DNA from 3 places in the Nisaea sediminum genome. Region 2 is predicted to be linked to each of the others. Evidence: predicted binding sites of a transcription regulator. Region 2 holds the regulator's gene; each other region holds the start of a gene.
The links. The regulator PhoB, encoded in region 2, activates phosphate uptake and scavenging genes when phosphate is short. The targets are predictions, from matches to a motif close to TNTCATAAAACTGTCA.

Region 1 (7,485 bases), on a different contig from region 2:
GCCTAACCTGTTCGCTCGCACGCGCATAGGTGATTCGTTCGCGCATTTCCGCGTAAATTTAGTGTGCGGCGCAGCATTCGAAACCGGAACCGGAAACATCCGACCGTCATAGCTATTTATTCATCAGGCCAGCAAGAAACGGCGGCCACGCGATCGATCAGGCTCACTCGGTCTCCGGCGGCAGCATCAGGCGCGCGGTAACCGCGTCCAGATCGAGGTCGACACCTCGTCGCGGGAGGCCATTCCCCCGGCACGGGATTTCGCCGCGAATCTGTTGATCGTCGAGATCAGCTCGGCAGCCTCGAAAGGTTTGCTGATATGCGCGTCCATTCCGGCCTCGCGGCAACGCTCGCGCTCCTCGGCGAGGGCATGCGCCGTCATGGCGATCACCGGCAGATCCCTGAATCCTAATTCCCCGCGGATCTTCCTTGTTGCCGTCAGACCATCCATTTCCGGCATCTCGATATCCATCAGGACGGCGGCATATCTGTCCGGGCCCTCCCGTTCCAGGATCTCGAGAACCTGCTTTCCGTTCTCCGCCACGTCCGCCGTCATGCCCGCGTTCTGGAGCACGCCGAGGGCAACCATGCGGTTCAGCTCGACATCCTCGGCGAGGAGCAGATGGATATCGGCCGCCTCCGCGCGCGGTCCGCCGCTCGCTGCGCCCAGGGGCGCGCCTATCGGTCGGCGATCCGATCCGGTCTCGAAGAACGCCATCATCGTGTCGATCAGGAAGGACGTATTGATCGGCTTCTGGACGAAGTGCTCGACACCGAGTGTTTTGAGCTCGCCTGCAATCCCCTGCATGTCTTCCGCGGAGATCATGATGATCGCGGGGACCTGCATCTCCGCGTTTTCCGACCCGATGCGTCGGATGGTTTCGATCCCGTCGATTTCCGGCATCCGCCAGTCCAAGAGGACGACCGAATAGGGCGCCTGCACCTGAGCCTTCCTGTACATATCGAGCGCTTCGGAACCGGACTCGGCCACGTCAACCTTGAAGCGGAGGCTGGATAGCGCCTCTCTCAGAGTATCGCGCACCACGCGGCTGTCATCGACAACGAGGACCTTCGTCGCCCGCGGATCGATGCCTTCGAAGCTGCGCCGGGGCACCGCCCCTTCGACCGGCTCGTAAGGCACTCGGAAGAAGAAATGGCTGCCTTCACCTGGCACGCTTTCCACCCCGATGGTGCCGCCCATGGCCTCCACCAGTTCGCGCGAGATGCTGAGTCCGAGCCCGGTCCCTCCATGGGTCCTGGTCACCGACTGATCCGCCTGCGTGAATGGCCGGAAGAGCCGCTCGACCTGCGCCTCGGACATGCCGATGCCGCTGTCGCGCACCGAAATTTTCAGCCATTCCCGATCGTCTTCGACCGCCCGCGCCACATCGACGACGATCTCGCCGCGCTGGGTGAACTTCGCGGCATTGCCGGCAAGGTTGATCAAAACCTGTCCGAGACGCAGCGGATCGCCGCGCAACGCGGATGGAATGTTCCGGTCGACCGCAATCACGAGCTCGTCGGCATTTTCCTCGATCTTGGTGCTCACGACGGTGACGAGATTTTCGAGCACCTCGTCGATATCGAACTCGATCGACTCGATCTGCAGCTTCCCGGCCTCGATCTTGGAGAAGTCCAGAATATCGTTGATCAGGGCGAGCAAAGAGCGGCCGGCGCGGGCGACACGCGTGAGATGGTCGCGCTGATGCTCGGAAAGACCGGTTTTCAGAGTGAGGTCCGTCAGCCCGATGATCGCGTTGAGCGGTGTACGGATTTCATGGCTCATCGACGCGAGGAACTGCGCCTTCGCGTTCTCTCCGCTCTCCGCCGCCTCACGCAGCGCGGCCTGGGCTTTTGCCAATTCCGCCAGATGTCTGTTGGAGATATGCAGGTCTGACCAGGCACGTGCCTGCGCCCGGTCAAGCGACAGAATCTTTGCCAGACTGAGGCCGCCGGCGGCCAGCACGAAAAGTGCGAAGAATGCGGCAATCCGCCAGTTTTCCGCGTTCTCGCGGGCAACAAGGCCGGGCTCCACATATCCCGCCAGGCGCCAGAGCGAACCGGGGATGTCCCGGATCGCCCTGATTTCGGCAATCTCCTCGGCACGCATCGTGATATCGCGATGCGCGCCGAAAACATCTCGCGTGCCGTCTGCGCTGACCTCGATGAGATGATCGCGATCCCGGTGGACCAGGACCAGCTTATGGCCGGGGCTCTGATACGACTTGATCAGGGATTGCAGAATGTCGGGATAGAAACTGACGAAGAAGACCCCGTTCAAATCCTCTCCGCTGCGCCACGGCGCCATGACATCGAAATGGTAATTATGGGCCTGGGGATGAATGACGGTTTCGTATCTGGCATCCAAGCCGGTCCCGAACAGGCGGGACAGGTAGGTCTTGATGTTCTGCTGACAGGCCGCGCCGACGAACCCTTCCAGATCGTCGACGATGTCCACTCCATCCGTATTCGCCAAAGTGAAAGTGAAATAGCCGGGGAACCAGCGCTCCAGGCGCTCATCGATCCGGCGTCGAAGTCCCTCGTCTTCGACCGCTTGCGCGTATTCGGCAAGCAGGTCTTCGTTGTCGATGGCGAAGGTTTCGATCATCCGCTGGCGCTCCGTGATGAGCTGTGCCAACGCGTTCGCCGCTTCCTGCGTTTCGGAAGTCAGAATCTCGACATGCCGCTTTTCGTTCTCGGCATTTTGACGGGCGACGAAATAGATATCCGCTCCGAGCACGAGCAACATCGCCACGGCTACAAGGGCAACCGTTATGCGCGCTCCGCCCCGGCCAGACCCGGGCTGTCCTGCACCGCTGTCCGGCAAAGGGTCGTTGCGACCCTCTATTGGCTTTTCCTGCATTCCGGCCTGGGTCTCGTAATCAACGCGGCGACTAACATAGGGGCGGCCCCGCCCGCCAACGGCATGCGGGGACGCTTTTGGACCCATGTTAACTACGCATTCCTAACCGCGCATTAACGCCGGCAGTGGGGAGGCGCAGACCGGCGGGACTGCCCGCCTTACTCTTCGTCGGAACCCGCTCCGGGGGCAGAAATATGCTTGGCGATATAGGCGGGCTCGCCCATGCGGCCGATCAGATCGAGCTGCAGCTCCAGCCAGGACATATGGCCTTCCTCGTCAAGCGCGATCTTTTCGAACAGCACGCGCGAGCCGATATCGCCATCTTCCTGAGCCTGTGCGGCAGCCTCGGTATAAAACTTGATCGCGCCTCGCTCGTCGTCGAGATCGGCCTGGAACATGTCTTTCAGACTCTGCGCCCGGGCCGGGATCTTGTCGAATTTCAGCTCGGCATCGCCCTTGAGGAACATGATGCGCTCGATAAAGGCATCGGAGTGACCGAGCTCTTCCTGCATTTCCTCGCGCATCTCGGCCGCCAGAAGATCGATCCCCCAATCGTCCAGAACATGGGCATGAAGCTGATACTGGTGCGCGGCGGTCAGTTCCATGCACAGCGCCTTCTGAAGGTTCGCCAGCGTCTTCTTCTTAGCCATTTCGGCACTTCCTTTCGGTATCCAGTAAAGGGGTCTACAGAAGCCAATGCCTCATCGTCAAATTTGTTCCATCCGTCTCTGGGCAGGCCAACATGAATTGGGTTTGTGACGGGGTTTCCACCATTGGTCAGATTGTCGCTGGCAGCCCGGTGACCTCTCCGGCCCGGATGACAGACGGATTATAGGCCTTGCGGGCAAAAACCGCACGCACCTCCTCGACGAAGGAGTCCAAAGGATCGCTCTCGTAATCCGGATCGAAACTCGATTGGTCCCAGCGCTCGCAAAAATCGGCGCAGCTCGCGTAGCAGGGATGGTCCCTGAAGCGATCGCGGGCATCGCGATCCCAGCCGTAGTGATGTCCGTAATAGTAGGATTGGAACAGACCATGGTGCTCCACGACCCAGGCCACTTCTTCCCGGACGAACGGACGCAGGATCTCCGCCGCCATCCGATCGTGGTTCTGCGGCGCCAGGCGGTCTCCGATATCGTGCAGCAGAGCCGCGACGACCCAGTCGGTATCGGCACCGTCACGCCGCGCCCTTGTGGCGGACTGCAGGCCGTGTTCGAGCCGTGTGATCTTGTAGCCGGCGAGCGTGTCGTTCGCCTGAGCCGCGAGCTCCTTGAGCAGACGATCCGCCGTTTCCGCCCGGTATGGCTCCTCAAGCCGCTCGAGGAGTTCGTAATCCTCTTTCGTTCCGTCCTTCATCTGGGTGAAGGACACGGTTTCGCTTTCCGCCATCTCTCAAATCCTCTGCCGCACATGCCGAGAAAGCTTCGCGCCAAACGAAGGCAGGAGCAAGCCGGGCACGGCGGGACAAGAATTAAACCCGCTGGTAAAATATTGCGCTTTTGTGACAGCATGCCTCCGCTCGGAAGCGACGAACGACTCCCGGGCCCGGATAGCGAAAGGGTTTCACGATGCAACGCCATTTCAGAACAACGGTGCTGGCGAGTGCCGCAGCCGCCTTCCTTTCTTTCGGCGCCGCGACGGTCCAGGCCGAAGACATCCCCGCCAATGACGGCCTGAACGCCACCTACTGGGTGCAGAACGCGGTCGAGTACAAGGCGAACGCCTATGCGCTTTATCAGCTCGCCATGGTCCGTCTCGACCAGGCACTGGCCGACAAAAGCTGGACGGCCGCGCTGGAACAGACAGGCGACTACCAGTCGAAACCGCCGGCCGTGATCCTCGATATCGACGAGACCGTCCTCGATAACTCGCCCTACCAGGCCTGGATCGTCGAGAAGGACAAGTATTACAGCTCCAAGACCTGGACGCCCTTCGTCGAGAGCCAGACCTCGCGCGTCATTCCGGGCTCGCTGGAATTCACCAAATACGCCAAGTCCAAGGGCGTGAAGGTGATCTACGTTTCGAACCGCAAGGCCCATGAGGAAGACGCAACCCGCGGCAACCTGAAGAAATTCGGCTATCCCGTCGACGAGGATACGGATGTGGTTCTGGTGCGCGGCGAGAAGGAGGAATGGAAGTCCTCCAACAAGACGCCCCGTCGCGAAGCCGTCGCGGCCAATTACCGCGTGCTGCTGCAGCTCGGCGACAATCTCGGCGACTTCACCGACGAGAATGTCGGCGGCTCCCCTTCCGAGCGTCTGGAAACCTACAAGAAGTATCAAGCCATGTGGGGCAAGCAGTGGATCATGTTCGCGAACCCGACCTACGGCTCATGGGAAGGCGCGGCGATCAACAACAACTGGAAAGCCTCCAGCTCCGAGAAGCGCGCGATGAAGCACGCGATCATGGACGAATGGGAAGGCCCGAAATAAGCCTCTGAAGGCACTCTCTTCCCGTTCGATGCTGACAGCAGCCCGGCCTTCCGGCCGGGCTGTTCCGTTTCAGGCCGGCCGCTTGCCAACGCGTGTGGAAGATCTGACGAAGGGCTCGGAATCTGCATTGTCATATTGTCGACAATCCTACATAAGAGGGCTTCCGCCTGCTCTCAATCAATCAGGACCCGCCCATGCCCTCGGCCGATATTCGCTTCGTTTCCTTCGATTGCTACGGAACGCTCACCAATTTCAGGGTTGGTGACGTGACGCGGCAGAGGCTTGCCGATCGCGTATCCCCTGCGGACATGCCGGCCTTTCTGGAAGATTTCACCGCCTACCGGTTCGATGAGGTGCTCGGTGACTGGAAACCCTATCCGGACGTTCTTCACCGGGCGCTGGAGAGAACCTGCAAGCGCCGTGGAGTCGCGTTCCGCAGCGAGGACGCCGATGCGATCGTCGAGGCCGTGCCCAGCTGGGGCCCGCATCCGGATGTTCCGGCGCCCCTTGCCCGGGTCGCCGAAAAGCTTCCGCTCGTCATCCTGTCCAACGCAGCCGACAGCCAGATCCACTCCAATGTCGACCTGCTTGGCGCGCCGTTCCATGCGGTCCTCACCGCCGAGCAGGCCCGGGCCTACAAACCGCGCCTCCAGGCCTTCGAATACATGTTCGACACTCTTGGCTGTGGCCCGGAGCATTTCATGCATGTCTCCTCCAGCCTCCGCTATGATCTGATGTCCGCAAGCGATCTGAGGATCGGGCGGCGCGTGTTCGTCGAACGCGGGCACGGTCCGGGCAATCCGGCCTACGGCTACCAGGCGATCCCCGATCTCGGCGGCCTTCCCGGCTTGCTGGGCCTCTGAGCATGGCGGCATCCCAACGCATCGAGCGCGTCACGCTCCCGACGCAGATCGCCGACCGGCTTCGCGCCGACATTCTTGCCGGAACCTATGAAGGCGGCCGCCAGTTGCTCGAAACGGATCTGGCGCTCGCCTTCGGCGTGAGCCGCGGCCCGCTGCGCGAAGCGATGCAGAGACTCGTGCAGGAAGGCCTCCTGCGGAGCGAGCCGCATCGCGGGGTGTTCGTGACGGAGGTCGGCGAAGACGATTTGCGCGACCTCTTCTTCGTGCGCGCCGCGCTTGAGACGACGGCCATCCGGAAGATTTTCGAGAGCGGAGACCGTGCCGGAACGGCCGGCGAACTGAAGCACATCGCCCGGCAGATGGACGATGCGATGAAATCCGACGACCGGATTGCCGGCGGCGATCTCGATTTCGAATTTCACAAGACCCTGGTCGACGGGGCAGGCAGCAAACGGCTTTCGCGAAGCTACGCCTCCGTCCAGACGGAAACCCGGCTCTGCCTCCATCGCCTGATGGGGGGCTACCGCAGCAGCCGCGACCTCGCCGTCGAGCATTTTCGCCTGGCCGAGCTGATCCGGACGGCAGAACTCGAAGAGGTCCTGGCCGAACTCGGCCGGCATTTCGGCGACCCGGCCGAGGTCATGAAGCGCGTCCGCAAGCAGGAGCAGGGACGATGACCGACCGGGAGCCCTCCCTCGATATCGTTTGCATGACCGATCTCGACAGAATCATGGAACTGGTCCGCGCCGTCGCCTGGCCCCACCGGCGCGAGGATATCGCCCAGTTCATCCGCCTCGGAGGCGGCCGGATCGCGCGAGACGAAAAGGAAGGCCACGCGCTCGCCACCGGCCTCTGGTGGAGGTTCGGCGACAGGCTCGCAAGGATCGGCCTCGTGATCGTCGCGCCGGAGGCCCAGGGACGCGGTATCGGACGGAGACTGGTCGAGACCCTCCTCGAGGATGTCTCGCCGAGGCCGATCGTTCTGCTTGCGACCGAAGCGGGGCTGCCGCTCTACGAGAAACTCGGCTTCGCCGCGTTCGACCGGTCGGTGCAGTATCAAGGCGCCTATAGGGGCACCCCAATTCAGGATCCGCGCATTTCCAGAGTCGCTGACGGCACGGTCGACGAAATCGCGGATTTCGACGCCGCGGCTTTCGGGGCCCGTCGAGACGACATGCTGCGCGATCTTGCCGAAACCGGCAGCACGGCGATCCTGACCGAGAATGGACAAATCAGCGGATACGCCATGTCCCGCACCTTCGGTCGCGGCACCGTCATCGGCCCGCTTGTCGCCGCCACGGAGGGCGATGCGCTTGCGCTCTTCAGAA
Region 2 (7,485 bases):
AGATCGTCGACCCAGCTGCCGAAATAGGCAATGAGGTCCAGCAGGTACCAAGCCGCGACGCCGAGCAACAGGATGGTCGCGAGCGAGCCGATGACGCTGAGGATGATCGGATTGCGCAGTTTCGGATCGGAAAGCTGGCCGAGTGTGGCCGTCAGGGCAGAAAACATCGATCCTCTCTTCTCTTTGGTCCGTCCCGCAACGGATTAGATGGGACTTCATCAGCCGGGACCAAGCATTTCGTGCCCCTAAGAGCACAGTGCTCCGGCGAGTACAAGGCCTGTCGGGCGAAGCGTCTTCCAATGCCATCGCCGCTCCAGTACCTTGTCGCCCGAATTCGGCGGACCGCAGTTCCGCGATCCAGTCCCTCACCTTGCTTCCGGGAGCCGCCCGCGTATGTCAGCCAAGACCATCGACGTTACCTGCATCGGAAACGCCATCGTAGATGTCATCGCCCGAGCCGATGACAGCTTTCTCTCGGAGAACGGGATCGAGAAGGGCGCGATGAACCTGATCGACGCGGAGCGCGCCGAGAGCCTCTACGACAAGATGGGGCCGGGGATCGAAATGTCCGGCGGATCGGCGGGAAACACCGCTGCCGGGATTGCCGCCCTGGGCGGCGCTGCGGCCTATATCGGCAAGGTCCATGACGACACGCTCGGCAAGGTATTTCGTCATGACATTACGGCGATGGGCGTCCGCTTCGACACGCCGCCGACGCTCGACGGCCCGCCGACGGCGCGCAGCCTCATCATGGTGACACCGGACGCCCAGCGCAGCATGAACACCTTCCTCGGGGCCTGCGTGCAGCTCGGCCCGCAGGATATCGACGGCGACCGGATCGCCGCCAGCAAGGTGGTCTATCTCGAAGGCTATCTGTTCGATCCGCCGGAAGCGAAGAAGGCCTTCATTGAGGCGGCGAAAAGGACCCATGCGAGCGGCGGCAAGGTCGCGCTGACCCTGTCCGATCCGTTCTGCGTCGATCGGCACCGCGACGCCTTCCTGGAACTGGTGGACCATCATATCGACATTCTGTTCGCGAACGAGCAGGAGCTGCTGTCGCTCTACCAGACGGACAATTTCGACGACGCTTTGCAGAAGCTGCGCTGGAGCTGCGAGTCCGCCGGCGTGACGCGCGGGGCGAAAGGTTCGCTCGTGCTGCACAAGGACGAGGTGCATGTGATCGATGCGGAGCCGATCGAAAAGGTGGTCGACACTACAGGTGCCGGCGATCTCTATGCGTCGGGCTTCCTCTACGGCTACACCCAGGGCATGACGCCGGCCGACTGGGGCCGGGCCGGCAGCGTCGCCGCCGCCGAAGTGATCTCGCATTACGGCGCGCGGCCCGAAGCGGATCTCAAAGACCTGCTGGCGGCCCGGCTTGCTTGAGACCGCGCGCGGCATCCGTGACTGGGCGGTCGAGACGGCGGCGCTTTATCTGAAACGCCGTGTCCTGGTCGTCCTGCTTCTCGGCTTCTCAAGCGGGCTTCCGCTGCTGCTTTCCTTTTCGACTCTCAGCGCCTGGATGCGGGAGTCGGGCGTCGATTTGACGACCATCGGCGTCTTCGCGCTGGTCGGGACGCCCTTCACGCTGAAATTCCTCTGGGCGCCGCTGATGGACCGGCTCGCGGTCCCGCTGCTTGGCCGGTTGCTCGGGCGGCGCCGGGCCTGGTTGCTGACGACACAGCTTCTGTTGATGTCGGCGATTGTGCTCATGGGCGCGACCGACCCGGTGGCAACACCCTGGCTGATGGCGCTCTTCGCGGTCGTCGTCAGCTTTTGCGCCGCAAGTCAGGACATCGTCGTTGACGCCTATCGAATCGAATCTCTCAGCGAGGACGAGCAGGGCGCGGGGGCGGCCGCCTATACGCTCGGCTACCGTGTCGGCATGCTCGCCGCCGGAGCGGGCGCGCTGATCGTCGCGGACCAGGCCGGCTGGTTCACCGCCTATCTTGCGATGGCCGGGTTGGTTCTGGTCGGGATTTTCACCGTGCTATCCAGCCCGGAGCCGGAAACCGGTGTCCCGGAACCGAAGGCGAATACCCCGGCAGAGTGGCTGCGGAGCGCCGTCTACGAGCCGTTCGCGGAGTTTCTGACCCGGCGTGGCGCGCTGCTGATCCTCGCCTTCATCCTGCTCTACAAGCTCGGGGACGCCTTTCTCGGGACACTCACGAACCCTTTCTATATCGATCTCGGCTTCAGCAAGACCGAGATCGCCGAAGTCACGAAGCTGTTCGGATTGGTGGCGCTGCTGGTCGGGCTGTTCGCCGGTGGCGCGCTGGTGAAGCGCCTCGGTCTGCTCAAAGCGCTGCTGGTCTCCGGCGTGCTGCAAGCGGCGTCCAACCTCATCTTCGTCGCCCAGGCGCTGGCCGGGCACGATGTCTGGATGCTGACCGTGACGATCGGCGTGGAGAATTTCACCGGCGGGATGGGGACGGCGGCGTTCGTCGCCTATCTCTCGAGCCTGACCAATGTCGCCTTCACGGCGACGCAGTACGCGCTGCTCTCGTCCTTCATGGCGTTCGGACGCACGGTGCTGAGCTCCGGTGCGGGCGCGGTCACGGACCATATCGGCTGGATCGGCTTCTTCATCGCCTCGACGGCGATCGCCGTGCCGGGGCTGATCCTGCTTCTGGTGCTGATGCGGATGTTCCCGCCGGAGAAGACCGGCGGGGCCCAGGCATTGGACTGATTAGCCGGCGGACTGATCAGGCGGCGGCGCTCGGTCGGTCGAGCGCGTAGCCTGCCGACCGCACGGTGCGGATCAGATCGGATTCGGTATCGATGTTGATCGCCTTGCGCAGACGGCGGATATGCACGTCCACGGTGCGCGGTTCGACATAGATATCCGGTCCCCAGACCCGGTCGAGCAGCTGCTCGCGGGAGAACACCCGCCCCGGATGCTCGAGGAAATAGCGCAGCAGCCGGAACTCGGTCGGGCCGAGATGGATCTCGCGCTCGTTCCGGCGCACCTTGTGGGCGGCCAGGTCCATTTCCAGATCCTCGAACTGCAGCGTTTCCGCGTCGCTTGCGGGGCGCGTCCGGCGCAGGACCGCGCGGATGCGGGCGATCAGCTCGCTCGGGCTGAACGGTTTTGTGATGTAGTCGTCGGCACCGGCATTGAGGCCGCGGATGCGGTCCCCCTCGTCGCCGCGGGCGGTCAGCATGATGACCGGGATGGCCTTGGTCTCGGGCGTGCGGCGGAGCCGGCGGCAGACCTCGACGCCGGAGAGCAGCGGCAGCATCCAGTCGAGCAGGATCAGGTCGGGGTTCTTTTCCATCGCGAGAAGCATCGCTTCCTCGCCGTCACCGGCCTCCAGGACCTCGAAGCCTTCCCGTTCCAGATTGTAGCGCAGGAGGGTGACGATCGGCGCCTCGTCCTCCACCACCAGGATCTTCTGACTCATCATATTCATCGGACTTCTACTCTCGATTTCAACGCTTACTCAGGCATTTCGACGACGTAGCTGGCGTCCTCGCCTTTCGGGCGATCCGCTTCCATTTTCTTTCCCTTGATCTGGAAGTGCACGGTCTCGGCGATGTTGGTCGCGTGATCGCCCATCCGCTCCAGGTTCTTGGCAATGAAGAGAAGGTGAGTCGATGCCGTGATGTTGCGCGGATCCTCCATCATGTAGGTCAGGAGTTCGCGGAACAGGCTGGTATAGAGCTCGTCGATGTCCTCGTCCCGGTGCCAGGCGGCGACGGCGAGCTCGAGATCGTCATCGGCATAGGCGTCCAGAACGTCCTTGATCAGCGACTTCACCAGGCTGCCGATCCGCACGATGCCGTTGGCCGGCGGAATTTCCGGCAGGCCGCTGAGCACGATCGCCCGCTTGCCGATATTGGCGGCATAGTCGCCGATCCGTTCCAGGTCGCTGACGATCTTGAGGCTGGCAACGACGGTTCGAAGATCGCCGCCGAGCGGCTGGCGCAGCGCGAGCAGGCGGAGACTCATCGCCTCGATCTCGGCCTCGAGCGCGTCGATCCGGCCGTCCGCTTCGCGCACCTTCTGCGCCAGCGCCTGATCGCGGCGATGCACGGCGCGGACTGCGGACTCACACTGCGCTTCGACCAACCCACCCATCTGGGCGATCTTGGCTTTCAGGGTATCGAGATCCTCGTCGAAGGAGCGGACAATGTGGTCGTTCATCGGCATCTGTGTGCTCTCAATGGCCCGGATCAGCCGAACCGCCCGGTGATGTATCCCTGGGTGCGGGAATCCGTCGGATTGGTGAAGATCTGCTCGGTATCGCCGACCTCGACCAGCTCGCCCAGATGGAAAAAGGCGGTGCGCTGGGAGACGCGGGCGGCCTGCTGCATGGAGTGAGTGACGATCACGATGGTGAAGTTCTCGCGCAGCTCGTCGATCAGCTCCTCGATCTTCGCCGTCGCGATCGGATCGAGCGCCGAGCAGGGCTCGTCCATCAGGATCACTTCCGGGTTGACCGCGATCGCGCGGGCGATGCAGAGCCGCTGTTGCTGTCCGCCGGAGAGACCGGTGCCGGGTTCCAGCAGGCGGTCCTTCACCTCCTCCCAGAGGCCGGCCTTGGTCAGGCTGGTCTCGACGATCTCGTCGATCTCGGCCTTGCTCGCGGCCGTGCCGTGGATGCGCGGGCCGTAGGCGATGTTGTCATAGATCGATTTCGGGAACGGGTTCGGCTTCTGGAACACCATGCCGACCCGGGCGCGAAGCTGCACCGGATCGAGGTCAGAGCTGTAGATGTCCTCGTCGTCGAGGGTGATCTTGCCTTCGACCCGGCAGATGTCGATGACGTCGTTCATCCGGTTGAGGCAGCGCAGGAAGGTGGACTTGCCGCAGCCGGACGGACCGATCAGTGCCGTCACCTCGTTCGGCTTGATCTCAAGATCGACATCCATCAGCGCCTGCTTTTCGCCGTAGAAGACCTTGACCTTGTCGCCCTTCATCTTCGGCGTCGCGGTGGAGGCCGAGGAACCGCTCGTCTTGCTCATCTTTGCTTTCTCGCTCATCGGAAACCTACCAGCGCCGCTCGAACTTCCTGCGGAGCAGGACGGCGACGAAATTCATGAAAATCAGGAACGCCAGCAGCACCATGATGGCGGCCGAAGTGCGTTCGACGAAGGCGCGTTCGGGACTGTCCGCCCAGAGATAGATCTGCACCGGAAGCACGGTGGCGGGATCGGCGAAGCCGCCCGGAATGTCGACGATGAAGGCGATCATGCCGATCATCAGCAGCGGCGCGGTCTCGCCGAGTGCCTGCGCCATGCCGATGATGGTTCCAGTCAGGATGCCCGGCATCGCCAGCGGCAGCACATGATGGGTGACCACCTGCAGCGGGGAGGCGCCAAGGCCGAGCGCGGCCTCGCGGATCGAGGGCGGCACCGCCTTCAGGGCCGAGCGCGCCGCGATGATGATGGTCGGCAGCGTCATCAGCGCCAGCACCATGCCGCCGACGAGCGGGGCGGAGCGCGGGAAGCCGAAGAAGTTCAGGAACATCGCGAGACCGAGCAGGCCGAAGACGATCGACGGCACCGCGGCGAGGTTGTTGATGTTCACCTCGATCAGGTCGGTCCAGTTGTTCTTCGGCGCGAATTCCTCGAGATAGACCGCGGCCATGACACCGACAGGGAAGGACAGCAGCAGTGTGATCAACAGCGTCAGGGCCGATCCGGTCACGGCACCGAGGATCCCGGCCTCTTCCGGCTCGCGGCTGTCCGCGTTGACGAAGAAATCGGTGTTGAACCGGGTCTCCACGCGGTCCGCGCCATCGAGCTTGTCGTACCAGCCGAGCTCCGTATCGCTGACGCGGCGGTTGCCCTCCGCCTCGCCGCGGTCGACATATCCCTTGGCCAGCATGTCGACATCGTCGGAGGCCTTGACCCAGAGATCGAGAGTCCTTCCGGCAAGGGACGGATCGGCGATGACCATGTTCCGGAGCACGTAACCGGCATTCGGTGAGACGAAATTATAGAGCTTGCGCTTGTCGCTCCGGCCGGTCACCTCGGGGAAGTTGTCGCGCAGGTTCTTTTTCATCAGCGCGCCGTAGTCGGCGTTCTGAAGCTGCTCCGGATCGCCCGTGCCTGCCGGATCGAGATATTCCGCATCGAAGGTGATGGAGAGCTTCACATAGGTCTGCAGGAACGCGCTCCAGCCGGTGCCGGCAATGCTGCCGACGAGGAAAACCAGCATCAGGCCGGCGGCGAGAATGCTGCACAGCCCGTACAGGCGGAAACGCCGCTCGGCGGCGTAGCGCTTCTTCAGGCGCTCGCCGCTCGCGGTCGGCCGGCGGATCTCGGCGGTACCCGGTTTCGAGTTCATGATCGCGTCAGTCATATTTTTCCCGATACTTCCGGACCACCCGGAGGGCGATCACATTCAGGCCGAGGGTGACGAAGAACAGCACCAGACCGAGGGCGAAGGCCGCGAGGGTCTTGGCGGAGTCGAATTCCTGGTCGCCGACCAACAGAGTGACGATCTGCACCGTGACCGTGGTGACCGCTTCCAGCGGGTTGGCCGTCAGATTGGCGGCGAGGCCGGCGGCCATGACGACGATCATGGTCTCGCCGATTGCCCGCGAAACCGCGAGCAGAAAGGCGCCGACGATACCCGGCAGGGCGGCCGGGATGATCACGTGGCGGATCGTCTCGGACTTGGTCGCGCCGAGCCCGTAGGAGCCGTCGCGCAGGGATTGCGGGACCGAATTGATCACGTCGTCGGAGAGCGACGAGACGAAGGGGATGATCATGATACCCATGACCACGCCCGCCGCGAGCGCACTTTCCGAGGCGACATCGAGTCCGATGCTCTCGCCCCAGCCGCGGATCAGCGGGGCGACGGTGAGCGCGGCGAAGAAGCCGTAAACCACGGTCGGGATGCCGGCGAGGATTTCCAGCATCGGCTTGGCGACGGCGCGGAATTTCGGGTTGGCATATTCCGCCATGTAGATCGCCGAGAGCAGGCCGATCGGACCGGCGACCAGCATGGCGATCAGGGTGATCAGCATGGTGCCGGCAAAGAGCGGGACGGCGCCGAAGCTGCCGGAGGCGCCGACTTGTTCGGCGCGGATCGCGGTCTGCGGGCTCCAGTGGATCCCGAACAGGAAGTCGAAGAACGGGACCCGGGCGAAGAAGCGGAGACTCTCGAAGATCAGCGACAGCACGATGCCGACGGTCGTCAGGATCGCGATCATCGAGCAGATGATCAGAAGAACCCGGATGATGCCTTCCACGGCATTCCGGGCCCGGAAATTGCGGCTTACCTGGGAGCGGGCCCAGACGAGACCCAGCATGGCGACGCAGACAACACCGGCGCCCATGCCCCAGAAACCGATATTCTGCAGCGACTTGTAACGTTCCATCGCGGCCATGATCGCCGGGCTCGCTTCCCGGCTGACGGCGTTGCCGCTGGCCAGATTGCGGATATCGGTCAGCATCAGCGAATACTCGTCCGCGTTCTGCGGCATGATCGAGGGATCGAGGCCGGCCATCACCATGTGCTCGACGATCTGC
Region 3 (7,485 bases), 370 kb from region 2:
GCCGCTCGGATATCCGCGCCGGATCCTCCTTGCCGCGGGCAAGACGGCGTCTCAGCAGAAGGTCCAGGACGGGGGACGCGAGACGCATCGCGCCGTTGTAGATCTGGAAAATCATGCCGCGGCCGCCGGATCGGGATCGGCGGGGAGGATGGGTTCGGTGCCGAGCGTCCGGTCCGCTTCCTGGCAGAGATCGTTCAGGCGCTTTTCAAGTTCGAGGCGCAGGGCTTCCAGCGTTTCTTCGTCCGCGTCTCGGGGCACGCTGAGCGGAGCGCCCCAGATATAGACGCCGCGGGTAAAGGGCAGGGCCAGAATGAAGCGGTCCCAGCTGTTCAGCACCCGGCGCCGCCGGACGTTCCAGGTCACCGGATAGATCGGCGCACCGCTCATCCGGGCGAGGGCGATGATGCCGGCGCCGGCGCGCATGCGCGGCCCGCGCGGCCCGTCGGGGGTCAGGCCGACGGCAATACCGTCTTTCAGCGTGCGGAGCATGGCGCGCATGGCCTGCGCCCCGCCTTTGCCTTTCCCGGCCGAACCCTCGATATCGCCGATCCCGAGATGCTCGATGGTGCGCGCGATCAGACGTCCGTCGGGATGTTTCGACTGCAGCATCGCGAAGGGACGGCCTGCTTGCCAGATCTCTGACATCAACATGATGCGATTGTGCCAGAAGGCGCCGATGATGGGACGGTCGCTCGCGAAAACCTCGTCCCGGATCTCTGAATTCAGGACCTGCCAGCGGATGGTGCGCGAGAGCCCCCGGATCAGTGCCGCCAGAAGGCGGCTCGCGACCTCGCGGCCGGTTTCCGTGCGCAACAGTCGCTTCAGCATGCTTTCCGTTCTGGTTCCGGGGCCGGGCCGACCGTTCGGGCAAGGTCGGGCCTTACGGTCACAGGAATGCATACTAGCGCCATGCTGCGGCGCCAAGGTCTTATTGTCCGGGCAGGCTCAGGCGGCGCGGCGTTCCGCGGGGCCGAAGGCGGCCTCTGCGTCTAACGTTGCGAGATTGCCGAGGAACTGTTCGGCACAGGCGCGCCAGCTGAAGCCGAGCGCATAGGCGCGGCAGTCTTCCGGCTTCAGCTCCAGCGCCTTGAGGGTCGCCGCGCGCAGATCCTCCGACAGCACGCCGACTTTCTCCGAGGCGATCACGTCGAGAGGTCCCGGAACAGGGAAGGCGGCGACCGGTACACCCGAGGCGAGCGCCTCCAGCATCACGAGCCCGAACGTATCGGTGCGGCTCGGGAAGACGAAGACGTCCGCGGCAGCATAGTGCCGGGCCAGTTCCTCGCCCTTTTTCGCGCCGACAAAGACGGTATCGGGGAACTTGCGCTTCAGCATCTCCATGTCCGGTCCGTCGCCGACCACGACCTTGCTGCCGGGCAGGTCGAGTTCGAGGAAGGCGGGCAGGTTCTTTTCCACCGCGACCCGGCCTACGAACATGAAGACGGGACGCGCAATGGGTGTAGCGCCGTCGATCGCGTCTTTCGCCTGCGGACGGAACAGCTCGGTGTCCACGCCCCGGCTCCAGTCCTTGATATTGTCGAAGCCGCGCGCCTCGAGATCGGCGCGGATCGATTTGGTCGCCACCATCACACCGGCTGACTTGCCGTGGAAATGGCGCATCACCCTGTAGGTCCAGGCGACCGGGACGCCGAGCCGCGGCTGCACATATTCCGGAAAGCGGGTGTGGTAGGCGGTGGTGAAGGGGAGATTGTTGCGCACGCAATAACGTCGCGCCGTCATGCCGAGCGGGCCCTCCGTGGCGATATGGATTGCGTCCGGCCGGGCGGCCTCGATCATTGCCGGGACCCTGAAGAAAGGCCAGCAGGCGAGGCGGATCTCGGGATAGGTCGGGCAGGGAACGGTCCTGAAGAGATCCGGCGTGATCGTCTCGACCTCGTGGCCCATGGCGCGGAGTTCGCCGATCACCGTATTCAGCGTGCGGACGACGCCGTTCACCTGGGGGAACCAGGCATCCGAGACGAGCAGGATTTTCATGGCGAAGGTCCCTTAGGCGAAGGTGAGATGGCGGATCTCGGCCCAGTTCAGGATTTCCATGCGGCCGTCGTTGTGCTCGACCAGCGCCGTGCAGCTCTCCACCCAGTCGCCGTCGTTGCAGTAGGTGACGCTGCCGATCTGTTTCATCTCGGCCTTGTGGATATGGCCGCAGATGATGCCGTCGACGCCACGCTTCATCGCCTCTTCGGCGAGCGCATGTTCGAAATTGCCGATGAACTCGACCGCCCGCTTGGCCTTGTTCTTGAGGTAGGCCGAAAGCGACCAGTAGGGGTAGCCGAGGAAGCGGCGCACCTGATTGAAGCGGGTGTTGAGCGTGAGGGCGAGGTTGTAGGCGCCGTCGCCGACCAGGGCGAGCCACTTGTTGTACTTCACCACCACGTCGTACTGGTCGCCGTGCAGGATCAGGAAGCGGCGCCCGTCGCGGGTGACATGTATATGCTCGTCGCGGACTTCGATCTGGCCGAAATTCTCGCCGAGGAAGCCGCGGAACATCTCGTCGTGATTGCCCGGTAGGAACATCACCTTGGTGCCCTTGCGCGCCTTGCGCAGCAGCTTCTGCAACACGTCGTTGTGGCTCTGTCTCCAGGCCCAGGAGCGCTTCATGCGCCAGATATCGACGATATCGCCGACCAGGTAGAGATAGTCGGACTCGGTGTGGCGCAGGAAATCGAGAAGATATTCCGCCTGGCACCCCTTGGTCCCGAGATGAATGTCGGAGATCCAGATCGCCCGATAGCGGTCGATGCCTTTCTGACTGTTCATCTCCGTCTTCCATTTCCTTAATTTGGTCAAAATTCCAAGGAAAACTTCAACGCCGTAGTTTATTTGGCGCGATCTATTATGGAGATGCCCATATGTTGTAAAATGAACTTTGTATGAATTCACAAAAGTGAAATAAAAAAAGTTTTTAAATCTGTCGGGATAAGGCGGCAGCTTAATAAAACTGTCATCACACAAGCCGCCGGAAGGCGGAGTCCCGGGGGTTTCATTTGGACCAGTTGACCGGCGAATCGGGCCGGATGCTTGCGGACGGAGCCTCGGGGTCCGTTCCGGAGGGCGGTCGCCGCCACGTGGTCGTCATCTACAATCCGAAAGCGGGGCAGCGGCGCTATCCTCTCTTCTCTGCGGTCATCGCCTGGCTGGAAGCGCGCGGAGTCAAGGTCACGGTCCTGGAGACAGGCGCGCGCGGCGACGCGGAGGCCTTTGCACGCCATGCCCGCCAGCACAGTCTGATGCATACCGAAGACGCACCCGACGCTGTGGTCGCAGCCGGCGGCGACGGGACGATCAACGAAGTGGTGAACGGGATGAGCGGCGGGGACCTGCCGCTCGCCATCCTGCCGCTCGGAACCGCCAACGTGCTGGCTGCCGAGATCGGCCTGGAGGTCAAAGCGGAGGCGATCGCCGATACGATCTGGCGTGGCCCTGCCATCTCGGCGCGGCTCGGCGATGTCAACGGCCACCGGTTTACGCTGATGGCCGGGGTCGGGCTCGACGCCGATGTGGTCGCCAGCGTCGACACGAAGGTGAAAGCCTGGCTCGGCAAGGGGGCCTATGTGCTGACCACCCTGCACCAGCTCGCCACGTACAGGCCGCATTACTACCGGGTTGCCGTCGACGGAGAGACCTACCGGGCCGCCTCGGTGGTGGTGGCCAAGGCGCATTATTACGGCGGCACCTTCATCTGTGCGCCGGACGCCCGGCTCGACGAGGACATGCTTCATGTCTGTCTGTTCGAGCGGGCGGGACGCTGGAACGCGATCCGCTACGCGGCGAACATGATGTCCGGGCGCTTGCCAAAGACCGCCGGGTACCGGATCGTCCGGACCCGGTCGGTTTCGATCTGGGCAGAAGAAGGGGCCTATAGCGGCGATCCGGTGCAGGCTGATGGCGACATCGTCACCAATTTGCCGGCCAGCATCTCGCTGTCTCCCGGTCCGCTGAAACTTGTCGTCCCGGGGCCGGTCGGCTAGCGCGCGCGAATGTCGCGCCAGTTATTCTCCGCGAGGTCGATATAGCCTTCAGGATTGCGCTGCCAGAGTTCGCGCACCTTCTCGTTGCGGCTGAGATAGAGACGCCCGTCGATGATGTCGAAGACTTCCGGGTCCGCGGAATAGAGCTTGCCCTTTGCCACGCCGAACGTGCTGAACCCGCCGAACTGCGGCAGGTAGCGCTCCGGGTTCTTCAGGAACCTGTCGCGATTCTCCGGTGCCGAGAAGAGGAACCGTGCGCCGTCGAACTCGACGGCCAGAGATTCCTCGCCACGGACGGCGGCATAGTCGCTGAAATAGGCGACCGGGTCGTATCCGTTGATGGCGAGCCCGTTGCTGACGCTCAGCGACGGCTCGACCAGCGCGCCATGTTCCTTGGTCTGCGGCTCGCGGGCGACCGCGGCGGCCAGTCCGATGGCAAGGACAACAAGGAACAGTCGCGATAAGCCACGCTTGTAGCTCATCTTGTTACTCCGATAAGAAATTTTCTCGATTGCCGCTGATTTGGGGAGTGGCGGGCCGAATTGCCAATGCTTTCGTTTCACGATCAAGTGAAACAGACTGTCGCCCAAGACGAAACAATCGGGCCTTCGGCTGGATCAGCCGTTCGATCCGGCAAGCGTCAGGCCTTCCACGAGAAGTGTCGGGGCATCGCTGCCGTACTTGAAGGTGAGGTCGCTTGCCGGTTTCAGGTTTCTGAAAATGTCGTTGAGGTGCCCTGCGACGGTGATCTCGGAGACCGGATAGGCAAGCTCGCCGTTCTCGATCCAGAACCCGCCCGCACCCCGACTGTAGTCGCCGGTCACGATACTGACGCTGGAGCCCATCATGTCGGTGACATAGAGACCGGTTCCGATCGACTTGATCAGCTCTTCGGGACTGGTATCGCCCGGTTCGAGATAGAGATTGGTTGCCGACGGGCTCGGCGGGCCGCCGGCGCCGCGCGAGGCCCGGCCGTTGCTTTCGAGGCCGAGTTGGCGGCCGGTCGAGAGATCGAGCAGCCATGTCGAAAGCCGGCCGTCCTCGACAATCATCAGTTTTTCCGAGGCAAGTCCCTCGGCGTCGAACGGGCGGGAGCGGAAGCCCCGGTTGCGCAGCGGGTCGTCGACGATGCGAACGCCATCGGCGAAGATCTGCTCGCCCATCTTGTCCTTCAGGAAACTGGTGCCGCGCGCGATCGACGCACCGTTAATGGCGGAAGAGAGGTGGCCGAGGAAAGAGCGGCTGGTCCGCGGATCGAAGATCACCGGGACGCGCTGGGATTTCGGTCGTTTCGGGTTGAGCCGCTTCACCGTGCGCTCGCCGGCCCGGCGGCCGATCTCGGCCGCATCCTCGAGATCGGCGAAGAACACCTTGGCCGTGTAGTCGTAATCCCGCTCCATGCCCTGGCCCTCGCCCGCGAGCATAACGGCGGAGACGGAGAAGCTGGAGCGGCGGTACTGGCCGGAAAAGCCGTTGCTGGCCGCGACCGCGACCTCGGTCGTGCTCCAGCCGGCATCGCCGCCCTCGGAATTGGTGATGCCCTTTACGGCGAGCCCGGCCTCCTCGGCCTTGGCTGCAAGGTCGGTCAGGTCCTCGGCCGTCGGCTCGTAGGGATCGAACATCTCGATCTCGGGATGGGAGGTCGAGATCTGGCTGGCATCGGCGATCCCGGCATAGGGGTCTTCCGGCGCCACCTTCGCCATCGCGACCGCACGCTCGACAAGCTCGTCGAGCGCGTCCGCCGAGGTGTCCGAACCGGAGACGGAGGCCTGCCGTTTGCCGACAAGAACGCGGAGCCCGATATCGTTGCCTTCCGAGCGCTCGATCGCTTCGGGTTTGCCGAGGCGCTGGGAGACGGAGAGCGAACGTCCGGTGAGATGAACCGCGTCCACCGCGTCGGCGCCGGCCTTCCGTGCCTTCCCGATCAGGCTGTCGAGCAGTTCGAGGCCGCCGATATCAGACATGTCATTCCCACCTACGTCACAGGACCGGCTGTTGACATAGGGCGGATCGGCGACGCGCGCAACCGGACGCGTGCCTCCGAAATGAGATCGATTGTGGCGAGGTCCGTCCTCATCCCGCCAAAGGTCGCGGGCAGAAAGGGGACAATCCGGATCTTTCGAGGAGGAACCGATGAAGCGGATCCTGACTGCCCTTGCCCTTTCCGCAGCCCTGTCGCCGCTGTCTTCCCTAGCGGTCTCGGCGCAGCCCTTCCAGCTCTATGAAGCCGTCGCCGCCGTGCGCGGACAATCCGTACCGAACGACGGTTTCGAGCACAGCCTTGCCAACGAGTACCGGCGTCTCGCGCTCTTCGAGGCGGACGACATGGTGGACTGGATCGATGCAGAGAAGTTCGCGCGGAAGACCCTCGCCTCGGCACGCGGTGAGACCGTGCCGCCCGAACGTTTGGAAGACTGGAAGCTCGGGGAGGCGCAACTGCCGGCCCTCAAATCCTCCCGGCACCGTCTGCTGCGGGCCTTCGAACGCGATGCGCGCATCCTTGCACCCCATGCCTCGGCCCGTGCACAGGCGCAATTCGACTGCTGGGTCGAGCAGGCCGAGGAAGGCCATCAGACGGAACATATCGCGGCCTGCCGCGAGGGGTTCCTCGACGCCATGCTGGAGATCGACGCGACACTGGCGAATTACGAACTCGAGCGGATTGAGCGGGACTATCCGGCGAAATAGGCTACTTCCAGATCGCCTTGCCGCTGCCCGGCAACCCGAGCGAGGACCATTTCCGGTCGACCAGGTCGATGATCTCCTTGTCCATCCGGATCTCCTCGCCCCATTCCCGCTTGGTCTCGGGCGGCCATTTGTTGGTGGCGTCGAGGCCGATCTTGCCGCCGAGGCCTGATTCGGGACTGGCGAAGTCGAGATAGTCGATCGGCGTGTTCTCGATCATCGTCACGTCCCGGACCGGGTCCATGCGGGTGGAGACCGCCCACATCACGTCCTTCCAATCGCGGGCGTTGATGTCGTCATCCACGACGATCAGCCATTTCGTGTACATGAATTGCCGGAGATAGGACCAGGCGCCCATCATCACGCGCTTGGCGTGGCCCGGATAGGCCTTCTTCATGGAAATGACGGCGATCCGGTAGGAGCAGCCCTCCGGCGGCAGCCAGAAATCCACGATCTCCGGAAACTGTTGCTGGATCAGCGGAATGAAGACCTCGTTCAATCCCTCGCCGAGCACGGACGGCTCGTCCGGCGGACGGCCGGTGAAGGTGGTGAGGTAGACCGGATCGCGCCGCATGGTGATGGCGGAGACGTTGAAGACGGGGAACTTCTCGACCGAATTGTAATAGCCGGTGTGGTCGCCGTAAGGCCCCTCGTCGCCATACTCGTCGAGCGAGACATGGCCTTCGATGACGATCTCCGCCTCGGCCGGGACCTTCAGCGGCACCGTCCTGCAATCGACCAGATCGACCTTCTTGCCGCGCAGCAGGCCGGCGAACTGGTATTCGCTGAGCGTGTCCGGCACTGGCGTAAC

Region 1: IG122_RS00950 (5'-nucleotidase, lipoprotein e(P4) family) is a predicted target of PhoB. The motif match lies at 4,354-4,369, and genes of this name have one in related genera.
Region 3: IG122_RS16710 (diacylglycerol/lipid kinase family protein) is a predicted target of PhoB. The motif match lies at 2,950-2,965, and genes of this name have one in related genera.

Annotation. Positions count from the first base shown of each region.
Region 1 covers NZ_JACZCQ010000001.1:202,802-210,286, reverse strand. The annotation lists gene IG122_RS00965 (response regulator) at 187-2,748, opposite strand; gene IG122_RS00960 (bacterioferritin) at 3,021-3,512, opposite strand; gene IG122_RS00955 (HD domain-containing protein) at 3,640-4,251, opposite strand; gene IG122_RS00950 (5'-nucleotidase, lipoprotein e(P4) family) at 4,431-5,294, shown strand; gene IG122_RS00945 (haloacid dehalogenase type II) at 5,489-6,157, shown strand; gene IG122_RS00940 (GntR family transcriptional regulator) at 6,160-6,834, shown strand; gene IG122_RS00935 (GNAT family N-acetyltransferase) at 6,831-7,485, shown strand, end outside.
Region 2 covers NZ_JACZCQ010000006.1:593,737-601,221, reverse strand. The annotation lists gene IG122_RS14845 (EI24 domain-containing protein) at 1-167, opposite strand, end outside; gene IG122_RS14840 (adenosine kinase) at 394-1,386, shown strand; gene IG122_RS14835 (AmpG family muropeptide MFS transporter) at 1,379-2,689, shown strand; gene phoB (phosphate regulon transcriptional regulator PhoB) at 2,706-3,404, opposite strand; gene phoU (phosphate signaling complex protein PhoU) at 3,440-4,147, opposite strand; gene pstB (phosphate ABC transporter ATP-binding protein PstB) at 4,177-4,968, opposite strand; gene pstA (phosphate ABC transporter permease PstA) at 4,994-6,295, opposite strand; gene pstC (phosphate ABC transporter permease subunit PstC) at 6,303-7,485, opposite strand, start outside.
Region 3 covers NZ_JACZCQ010000006.1:968,003-975,487, forward strand. The annotation lists gene IG122_RS16690 (3-deoxy-D-manno-octulosonic acid transferase) at 1-115, opposite strand, end outside; gene IG122_RS16695 (lysophospholipid acyltransferase family protein) at 112-828, opposite strand; gene IG122_RS16700 (glycosyltransferase family 4 protein) at 946-1,995, opposite strand; gene IG122_RS16705 (UDP-2,3-diacylglucosamine diphosphatase) at 2,008-2,778, opposite strand; gene IG122_RS16710 (diacylglycerol/lipid kinase family protein) at 3,006-3,989, shown strand; gene IG122_RS16715 (YHS domain-containing (seleno)protein) at 3,986-4,471, opposite strand; gene IG122_RS16720 (TldD/PmbA family protein) at 4,607-5,953, opposite strand; gene IG122_RS16725 (hypothetical protein) at 6,123-6,677, shown strand; gene IG122_RS16730 (UbiD family decarboxylase) at 6,679-7,485, opposite strand, start outside.